DNA from 2 places in the Yoonia sp. JB2-21 genome. Region 1 is predicted to be linked to the other one. Evidence: riboswitches for the same ligand, from Rfam matches in the RefSeq annotation. Region 1 holds a riboswitch; the other holds the start of a gene.

Region 1 (4,145 bases):
ATGCTGGTAGGCAGCGCTCTGCTTTGGGTGCCTGCGCTAACCATCGAAGTTTGGGACTTTACATGGAACTGGCAACTGGTTGCTGCGTTCGTTTATACAACATTGGTGCCCGGTCTGGCCGCGACATTGGTGTGGTTCTTGCTGGTGGGACGGATCGGCGCGGTAAAAGCCTCGACCTTTCACTTTCTCAATCCGTTTCTGGGGGTCGCCATTGCCGCTGCCTTGCTGGGCGAGACAATCGGCATGCTCGACATCATCGGCGTTGCGATTATCGCGGGCGGGATCCTCGCGGTGCAGCTGTCCAAGCAATAGGGTGCGGCGTGATGCGTCCTACCATCCGCTTGGCGCAGCATCCAGTTCTTGGGCAAGCTGATCCAGAAACCCGCGCATCACCTCTGCGCGTTCGCGTGCAAGTCTTTTCCCGCCTTGTGTTTGCATGGTGTCAGGCAGGCGCAGCAATTTGCAGGCAAAATGATCAAGCGCGTATTGCGCATCATCCAGCGACCTGCTGCTTGCAAAGGGGTCTTCGTCATCAAAAAGCGGTCGGTTGAGGGCACCCGAGACAGCAAAGCAGCGGGCAATACCAATCGCGCCGAGGGCCTCGATCCGGTCCGCGTCCTGCACAATCCGCGCTTCCAATGTGCGTGGTGGGGTTTTGGCAGAAAAGCTATGCGCAACAATCGCATGCTTTGAGGCGGCGATTTCTTCAGGCGAAAATCCCAGCGTTTTCAGGATCGGCGCGGCCCTTTCCGCCGATCTTTGCGAAGCTTGGTTGCGTGCGGGATGATCCTTTGGCAGCGTAACAAAATCGTGCAGGTAGCAGGCCGCTGTCAAAACGCGGTGGTCGCTGGGCTGTTCTTCAGCGGCGATCAGTTGGGCATTGCGCCACACCCGGTCTGCATGCCCAAGATCATGGGCGCTGTCGGCGGTGCCGCTGTCGCGCAGATATACGCGCAAGGCATCGCGCAAATCACTCATCCGATCTGCCCACGTACCCCGCCTGTTTGCCCGCGGTCCAGCAACAGGTGATCAAGGATGACGCAAGCCATCATCGCCTCACCAACGGGCACGGCGCGGATCCCAACGCAGGGGTCATGGCGGCCTTTGGTCACCACTTCGGTGGCCGAGCCATCCATACGGATCGATTTGCGTGGGCTCAGGATCGACGACGTTGGCTTGACCGCAAACCGCACAACAACATCCTGCCCAGTGCTAATCCCGCCAAGAATGCCACCAGCATGGTTTGAGGAATATTCAGGCCCGTTTGGCCCCATGAAAATCTCATCCGCGTTGTCACGTCCGGTCAGTGCTGCCGCAGCCATGCCCTCGCCGATCTCCACACCCTTCACAGCGTTGATCGACATCATCGCAGCGGCCAGATCAGTATCCAACTTGGCGTATACGGGTGCGCCAATCCCTGTGGGGACGCCGCGCGCGACAACCTCAATAATCGCCCCAACCGAATTGTGATCGTCTTTGCGCAGCCATGCGAGGTAATCGTTCCACTCGGCTGCTGCCTCTGCATCAGGGCAGAAGAAATCGTTTTGGTCGATCTGGTCCCAATCAACCTTTGACCGGTCGATCTGTTTGGTGCCCATCTGGGTCATGTAACCTTTGATCTGCACATCTGGCGCAATCGCCTTGATCGCCTCGCGTGCGACGCCACCGGCGGCGACACGTGATGCCGTTTCGCGCGCAGACGACCGCCCGCCACCACGCGGATCACGCAGGCCATATTTCTGGTGATAGGTGATGTCGGCATGGCCGGGGCGAAAGGTGTTGATGATATCGCCATAGTCCTTGGACCGCTGGTCGGTATTTTCGATCATCAGTTGGATCGGGGTGCCGGTCGTTTTGCCTTCGTACACACCTGACAGAATTTTCACAGCGTCCGGTTCGTTGCGCTGCGTGGTATTCTTGTTCAGACCGGGACGGCGTTTATCCATCCACTGCTGGATCATTGGTGCCTCAAGCGGCACACCCGGCGGGCAGCCGTCAACTGTCGCACCGAGCGCGGGTCCGTGGCTTTCACCCCAGGTGGTGAAGCGGAACAAATGACCAAAACTATTGAGTGACATGGGACCTCTATCCTTTGCCAGACGGGTCTAGCGGTGCCCGCAATCAGGCTCAAGTGCTTTCCCTTGCGTCTGACCCTGATCCATCCTAGCTAGGACATACCTCGGGGGGCCATTCATTGGCTGAGATGCGCGCAGCGCGGACCCGTAGAACCTGAACCGGTTAAGACCGGCGGAGGGAAGGTTTAGCAATCCCGCTATCCCCCACATCCGCCCGTCGCATTTGGAGGATACGATGCGAAACACCACCTATCTGCCAGCTGTCGCGGGACTTGCTCTTTGTGCCTCAGGCGCATTGGCCGAGACCCCAGTGCTGCAAGTTATGACCTACGACAGTTTTGTCACCGAATGGGGCCCGGGTCCCGCTGTCGAAGCCGCGTTTGAAGCCGAGTGCGCCTGCGATTTGCAATTTGTGGGTGCGGGCGACGGTGCGGCTTTGTTGGCGCGTCTGCAATTGGAAGGACCACGTACCGAAGCAGATGTTGTGCTGGGTCTGGACACCAATCTAACCGCAGCAGCCCGCGAGACCGGACTCTTTGCGCCACATGGTGTTGAGGCTGATCTGGATCTGCCTGTTGAATGGACAGATACGGAATTTCTGCCTTTCGACTGGGGCTACTTTGCCTTTGTCGGCAATGCCGGGGCTGACGCGCCCGCATCATTGCGCGCATTGGCCGATAGCGACACGAAAATCGTGATCCAAGACCCCCGTTCGTCCACGCCCGGATTGGGTCTGCTGATGTGGGTCAAAACTGCATATGGTGATGAAGCTCCAGCGCTTTGGACGGACCTGTCAGACAATATCGTGACGGTTACCTCCGGCTGGTCCGAGGCATATGGCATGTTCCTCGAAGGCGAGGCGGACGCGGTGCTGTCCTACACAACCTCCCCCGCTTATCATCTGATCGCTGAAGATGACGACAGCAAGGTGGCTTGGGGTTTTGACGAGGGCCACTACATGCAGGTCGAGGTCGCTGGCAAACTGGCAGGTACCGACCAGCCCGAGCTTGCCGATCAGTTCATGGCCTTCATGGTTTCTGATGACTTCCAAAGCGTGATCCCGACAACCAACTGGATGTATCCAGCTGTCACACCCGAGGGCGGCTTGCCAGAAGGGTTTGAAACCTTGCTGACACCGGCAACGTCACTGTTGCTATCACCAGAAGATGCAGCCGCAGAGCGTGATGCCGCGTTAGACGAATGGCGCACAGCGCTGTCCCAGTAACAGCGCGCTGGCCCAGCGTCGTCGCAGCGGCGCTGGTGCTTGTGTTGACCTTTGGCACGCTGGGCGCTGTGGCCTGGCGTGCTGAATGGGACGGCGGCCTGGCTGCTGCTGATTGGGCTGCAATCAGGTTTACCGTCGTCCAATCTCTGCTATCCGCACTGCTGAGTGTTCTGTTCGCCATCCCCGTTGCACGCGCGCTTGCAAGGCGCCGGTTCAACGGGCGGCAATTGCTTATCACACTTTTGGGCGCCCCTTTCCTTTTGCCGGTTATCGTTGCGGTTCTTGGGCTTCTGGCGATTTTTGGACGTGGCGGGATATTAAATGACGGATTGGTTTGGCTTGGGTTTGAGCCAATCTCCATCTTTGGTCTGCACGGTGTCGTCTTGGCGCATGTTTTCTTTAACATGCCGCTCGCTGTGCGGTTCATTCTTCAAGGCTGGCTGTCAATTCCAGCAGAGCGCTTTCGACTGGCGGCATCGCTGAATGCACCAGTGGGGCGCCTATTGGAATGGCCGATGCTACGGGCCGTTGTGCCGAGTACTTTCCTTGTAATCTTTCTTATTTGTCTGACGAGTTTCGCGGTTGCCCTGACGATGGGCGGCGGTCCCCGCGCGACAACGGTCGAACTGGCGATCTATCAAGCCGTGCGTTTTGATTTCGATCTGGGGCGCGCCGCACTACTGGCCTGTATTCAATTCGCGCTTTGCGTGCTGGCGGCGGCCTTGGCATGGCGCGTGACCGGGAATGACCCTGTTGGTGCAGGTTTAGACCGTGTGGTGCAGCGGTGGGACGTTTCACGCCCCGCCGTTGACTATGCAGTTATCGCGATGGCTGCAGTGTTCTTG
Region 2 (4,145 bases), 210 kb from region 1:
TTTGCCGCGGTCGTAGATCCTCAAGGACGCTTTCGGGTCGAGGTGCTTCAACAAAGCATTGATGCAATCCGAAGTATCCTTGCTGAAGAAGTTGGGCCTTCTTTGGGAATTGCCGCCGGTTTCAACTCTTTGGATGGTGACTGATGGCAACGCGGCGCGCATTCATCGCGGGACTGTTGTCCACCGGGTTGGCGCCCAAGCCATCTTGGGCCGAAGCAGGAAGCCCGGCGTATTTGTCCGCCGCGATGAAACCGGATGGCCGCTTCGTTCTTTGTGGACTAAGCGAAAGCGGCGCGATCACTTTTGAAATCCCTCTCCCATCACGAGGCCATGCAGCTGCCGCGCATCCGTTGCGTCCAGAAGCTGTGGCCTTTGCGAGACGTCCGGGGACCTACGCCATCGTTCTTGACTGTCGAAATAGCGCAGTAAGGGCAATACTGGAGGCACCCCCGGGGCGGCATTTTTACGGGCACGGGACGTTCTCTTCTGACGGTGAACTCCTGTTCACCACAGAGAATGACTATGAGGCAGCGGCAGGTGTCATCGGCGTTTGGGATGCGCGCAGTAATTACCAGCGTATCGGCGAGTTCTTATCCGGCGGGTTGGGCCCGCACGATATCAAGCTGATGCCTGACAGAGACACTCTTGTTGTCGCCAACGGCGGGATCGAAACGCATCCGGACACTGGACGCACCAAGTTGAACCTACCCACTATGCGCTCGAACCTGAGCTATTTGACGCTGGATGGGTCAGTTGAAGCGCAAATACATCTGGGTGCGGCGCATCAGCGGAATTCCATACGGCATCTGGCTGTCTCGGATAGTGGCGATGTCGCATTTGCGATGCAATGGCAGGGTGACTTGAACACAGACCTCCCGCTTCTTGGCGTGCATCATGGCGATACAGAACGTTTGGAGTTGTTAGAGGAAGCATCGGTTAGGGCGATGCAGGGATATCTTGGCAGCATCGCTTTCAACAGCAGCACCAGTCAGATCGCTACGACATCTCCTCGAAGCGGGCTTGTCCAGTTTTTTGGGCAAGATGGCTTGAACCACAGTTCCCATCTGGCTGATGTTTGTGGCGTCGCTGCGAGCCGAGCAGGTTTCATTGTTACAACTGGTACAGGGGAAATCCGCGAAACCACAAACGTCGAAACCAAGCACCAGATGGCTTGGGACAATCATCTGATCGCAATCTGAGGCCGCCAGAGCTGCGGTTGTGCTACAGGGCCACTTTTCCACGACCAATGTCTGCTTGGCGTGCTCTGCGGCCACTTGTGTAATTTGCAGCATTTCGGAGACATGGGCCCAGCACCCACAGTCGCCACATAGACCCGCTTTGGAAGATTGTCTGTCTTCCGATAGGTCTCCGCTGCTTTGTTCGGCGGAGCGGACAGGCACCGTATCCGTTCGGTTCCTCCCTTCCAAACCAATCACCAGCGACACGTTGGCAGAGAGTTTTCATCGTCTGAGGCCAATCTGCCTTCAAGAGCCGACCGACCGCGGCCGTGTTGCATGTGCATTCAGCCGCACTGGGCCCAAAGTGACCGATGCCACTTGCCATTGGTTTGTTAACTGCTGGCACCAGTACCTGCAGCGGAATAGCGATTGACCTCAATTCTTAGTTGGGTCAGCATGGAAGTGTCAGGGGCGCCGCAAGGCTGAGATGCACCCTTTGAACCTGAACCGGATAATGCCGGCGGAGGGAGGCACCATCGGACCCTGAGGGGTTTGGCGCGTCTTTCCGTTTTTGTGAAAAGGAAAGAACGCATGACACCCAATGCTGCTTTTGATGCCTTGCGTGTGCAGGCGCCATTGGTCCATTGCATCACCAACTATGTTGCCATGAACATTGCGGCGAATGTGACCTTGGCCGCGGGCGCGTCACCGGCGATGATCCATGCGCCCGAGGAGGTAGCGGATTTTGTGCCCGTCTGTGGCGCGCTGACGGTGAATATCGGCACCCTATCCGCCCCATGGCTGGAAAGCATGAAAGTAGCTGTCGCCGCGGCGGGCGCGGCCAACGTGCCGTGGGTACTGGACCCGGTTGCTCATTTCGCGACGCCGTACCGGGCCCGCGCCGCGCAGGAGCTGCTGGCGCTGCGCCCGGCGGTTGTGCGGGGCAATGCGTCCGAGATTGTGGCCCTTGCGGGCGGGGTTGGGTCCGGCAAGGGGGCCGATAGCGGTGACAGTGTCGCCGATGCGCAGAGCTTGGGCGTGGGCCTTGCCCGCAGCCAGACCTGTGTCGTGGCGGTTTCGGGGCCTGTAGATTTCATCACTGACGGCACCCGAAGTGCGACGGTTACCGGTGGCTCAGATTTGATGCCCAAGGTCACGGCGCTGGGCTGTTCGCTTACGGCGCTGGTCGGGGCCTATGCCGCTGTGGCGCCGCGCCTTGAGGCGACGCTTGCTGCGTTTGTCCATTTTGCCGAAGCGGGCGCGCGGGCGGGTGCCCAGGCGCGGGGGCCCGGCAGTTTTGAGGTGGCGTTCCTCGATGCGCTGCATACGCTTCAGCCGGGTGATCTGGACGAGGGGCGTGTGTCATGGTTGTAACGCCCGAGCGCCTGCGGCTCTACCTTGTCACCGACCCGCGCCGTTGTCCGGGCCCGCACTTGATTGAGACTGTGGCCGCTGCGGTTCGCGGTGGCGTGACATTCGTTCAGTTGCGCGACAAAGACGCCTCAACCCGCGATCGTATCGCGGTGGCGCGCGCCCTCAAAACCGTGCTTGCCGATACCGGTGTCCCGCTGGTCATCAACGATGATCTGGACGCGGCATTGGAAGCTGACGTGGACGGCGTCCACATTGGCCAAGACGACGTAAGCCCCGTGGTGGCGCGTCAGCGGCTGGGGTGCGGCAAGATCATCGGGCTGTCCTGTGAGGAGCCCGCGCAGGTTGCGGCGGCGGGCGCGGATCGTGCCGACTATCTCGGCCTTGGGACCGTCTTTCCGACCTCAACCAAAGCGGACCACAAGCCGACGGTTGGGATGGCTGGCCTGTCCGAAATGGTGCGTCTGGCGCAGGTTCCGACCGTGGCCATTGGCGGGTTGAACACGGCGCATGCGACAGATGTGCTCAGGACCGGATGTGATGGCATCGCAGTTGTATCCGCGATTTGCGGTCAGCCTGATCCGGAACATGCGGCGCGCGCGCTTGGCCGCGCCTTGCAGTCTGGGAATGAGGCTTCGATATGATCGGGAATGTATTGACTATAGCAGGCTCTGACCCGTCGGGCGGTGCAGGGATCCAAGCCGATCTTAAGGCCTTTGCGGCCAATGGGGTCTACGGGATGGCGGCGATCACAGCGCTGACCGCGCAGAATACGCAAGGGGTAAGCGGGGTCGAGCTTGTCCCGCCGGCGTTTGTGCGGGCGCAAATTGAGACTGTGTTTGCTGATGTGCGCGTTGATGCCGTTAAGATCGGGATGATCGCGACGGCCGAGATAGCGCGCGCGGTGGCCGATGCCTTGTCAGGCCATGCAGGCATTCCCATTGTGTTGGACCCGGTGATGGTCGCAAAGGGCGGCGCGCCTTTATTGCAAGACGATGCGATGGAGGCCCTGCGCACCGCCCTTGTGCCCTTGGCGACAGTCTTGACCCCGAACTTGCCCGAGGCCGCACGGTTGTTGCAACTGCCAGAAGCGCGCGACCGCAATGCGATGGCGCGGCAGGCTCGCGCGCTTGCCGACTTGGGCCCGCGTGTCGCGCTTGTCAAAGGGGGCCATCTCGTGGGTCGCGAAAGTCCCGATGTCTTGTGGGATGGTACCACGCTTCATTGGTTTGAGGGCGCGCGCACTGACACCAAGAATACCCATGGAACCGGCTGCACCTTGTCATCGACGATTGCAGCGCAGCTTGCCCAGGGTCTGACGCCAAGCGCTGCCGTGGCGCGCGCCAAGCAGTACGTGTCCGGCGCGATTGCAGCGGCGGACCTGCAGACGGTCGGGCAGGGCCATGGCCCCGTTCATCATTTCTACGAGCTTTGGAAGGATAAAACATGAGCAAAGCACTCAGCGAACAGACCGTCCTCGTCACCGGTGCCGGGCGGGGCTTGGGCGCCGCCATCGCAAGCGCTTTCGCCCGCGAAGGTGCCAAGGTGGTGATCAACTACCGCAACAGTCAGGTTGCGGCTGAAAATCTCGCGGCT

What was found. A riboswitch is a leader RNA that binds a small molecule or an ion and turns the genes downstream of it on or off. The one in region 1 is predicted to bind thiamine pyrophosphate.
Positions count from the first base shown of each region.
Region 2: it holds a riboswitch for thiamine pyrophosphate, as region 1 does, so the genes downstream of both, thiM (hydroxyethylthiazole kinase) here and thiB (thiamine ABC transporter substrate binding subunit) in region 1, are expected to answer to the same signal.

Region 1 is NZ_JBVFUC010000001.1:1,962,893-1,967,037, reverse strand. Features, by position in the region: gene ACZ1G5_RS09790 (DMT family transporter) at 1-312, shown strand, start outside; gene ACZ1G5_RS09785 (HD domain-containing protein) at 331-978, opposite strand; gene aroC (chorismate synthase) at 975-2,078, opposite strand; TPP riboswitch at 2,171-2,273, shown strand; gene thiB (thiamine ABC transporter substrate binding subunit) at 2,311-3,300, shown strand; gene ACZ1G5_RS09770 (thiamine/thiamine pyrophosphate ABC transporter permease ThiP) at 3,276-4,145, shown strand, end outside.
Region 2 is NZ_JBVFUC010000001.1:2,171,820-2,175,964, forward strand. Features, by position in the region: gene ACZ1G5_RS10845 (imelysin family protein) at 1-144, shown strand, start outside; gene ACZ1G5_RS10850 (DUF1513 domain-containing protein) at 144-1,199, shown strand; TPP riboswitch at 1,636-1,724, shown strand; gene thiM (hydroxyethylthiazole kinase) at 1,770-2,552, shown strand; gene thiE (thiamine phosphate synthase) at 2,543-3,193, shown strand; gene thiD (bifunctional hydroxymethylpyrimidine kinase/phosphomethylpyrimidine kinase) at 3,190-3,999, shown strand; gene ACZ1G5_RS10870 (3-oxoacyl-ACP reductase) at 3,996-4,145, shown strand, end outside.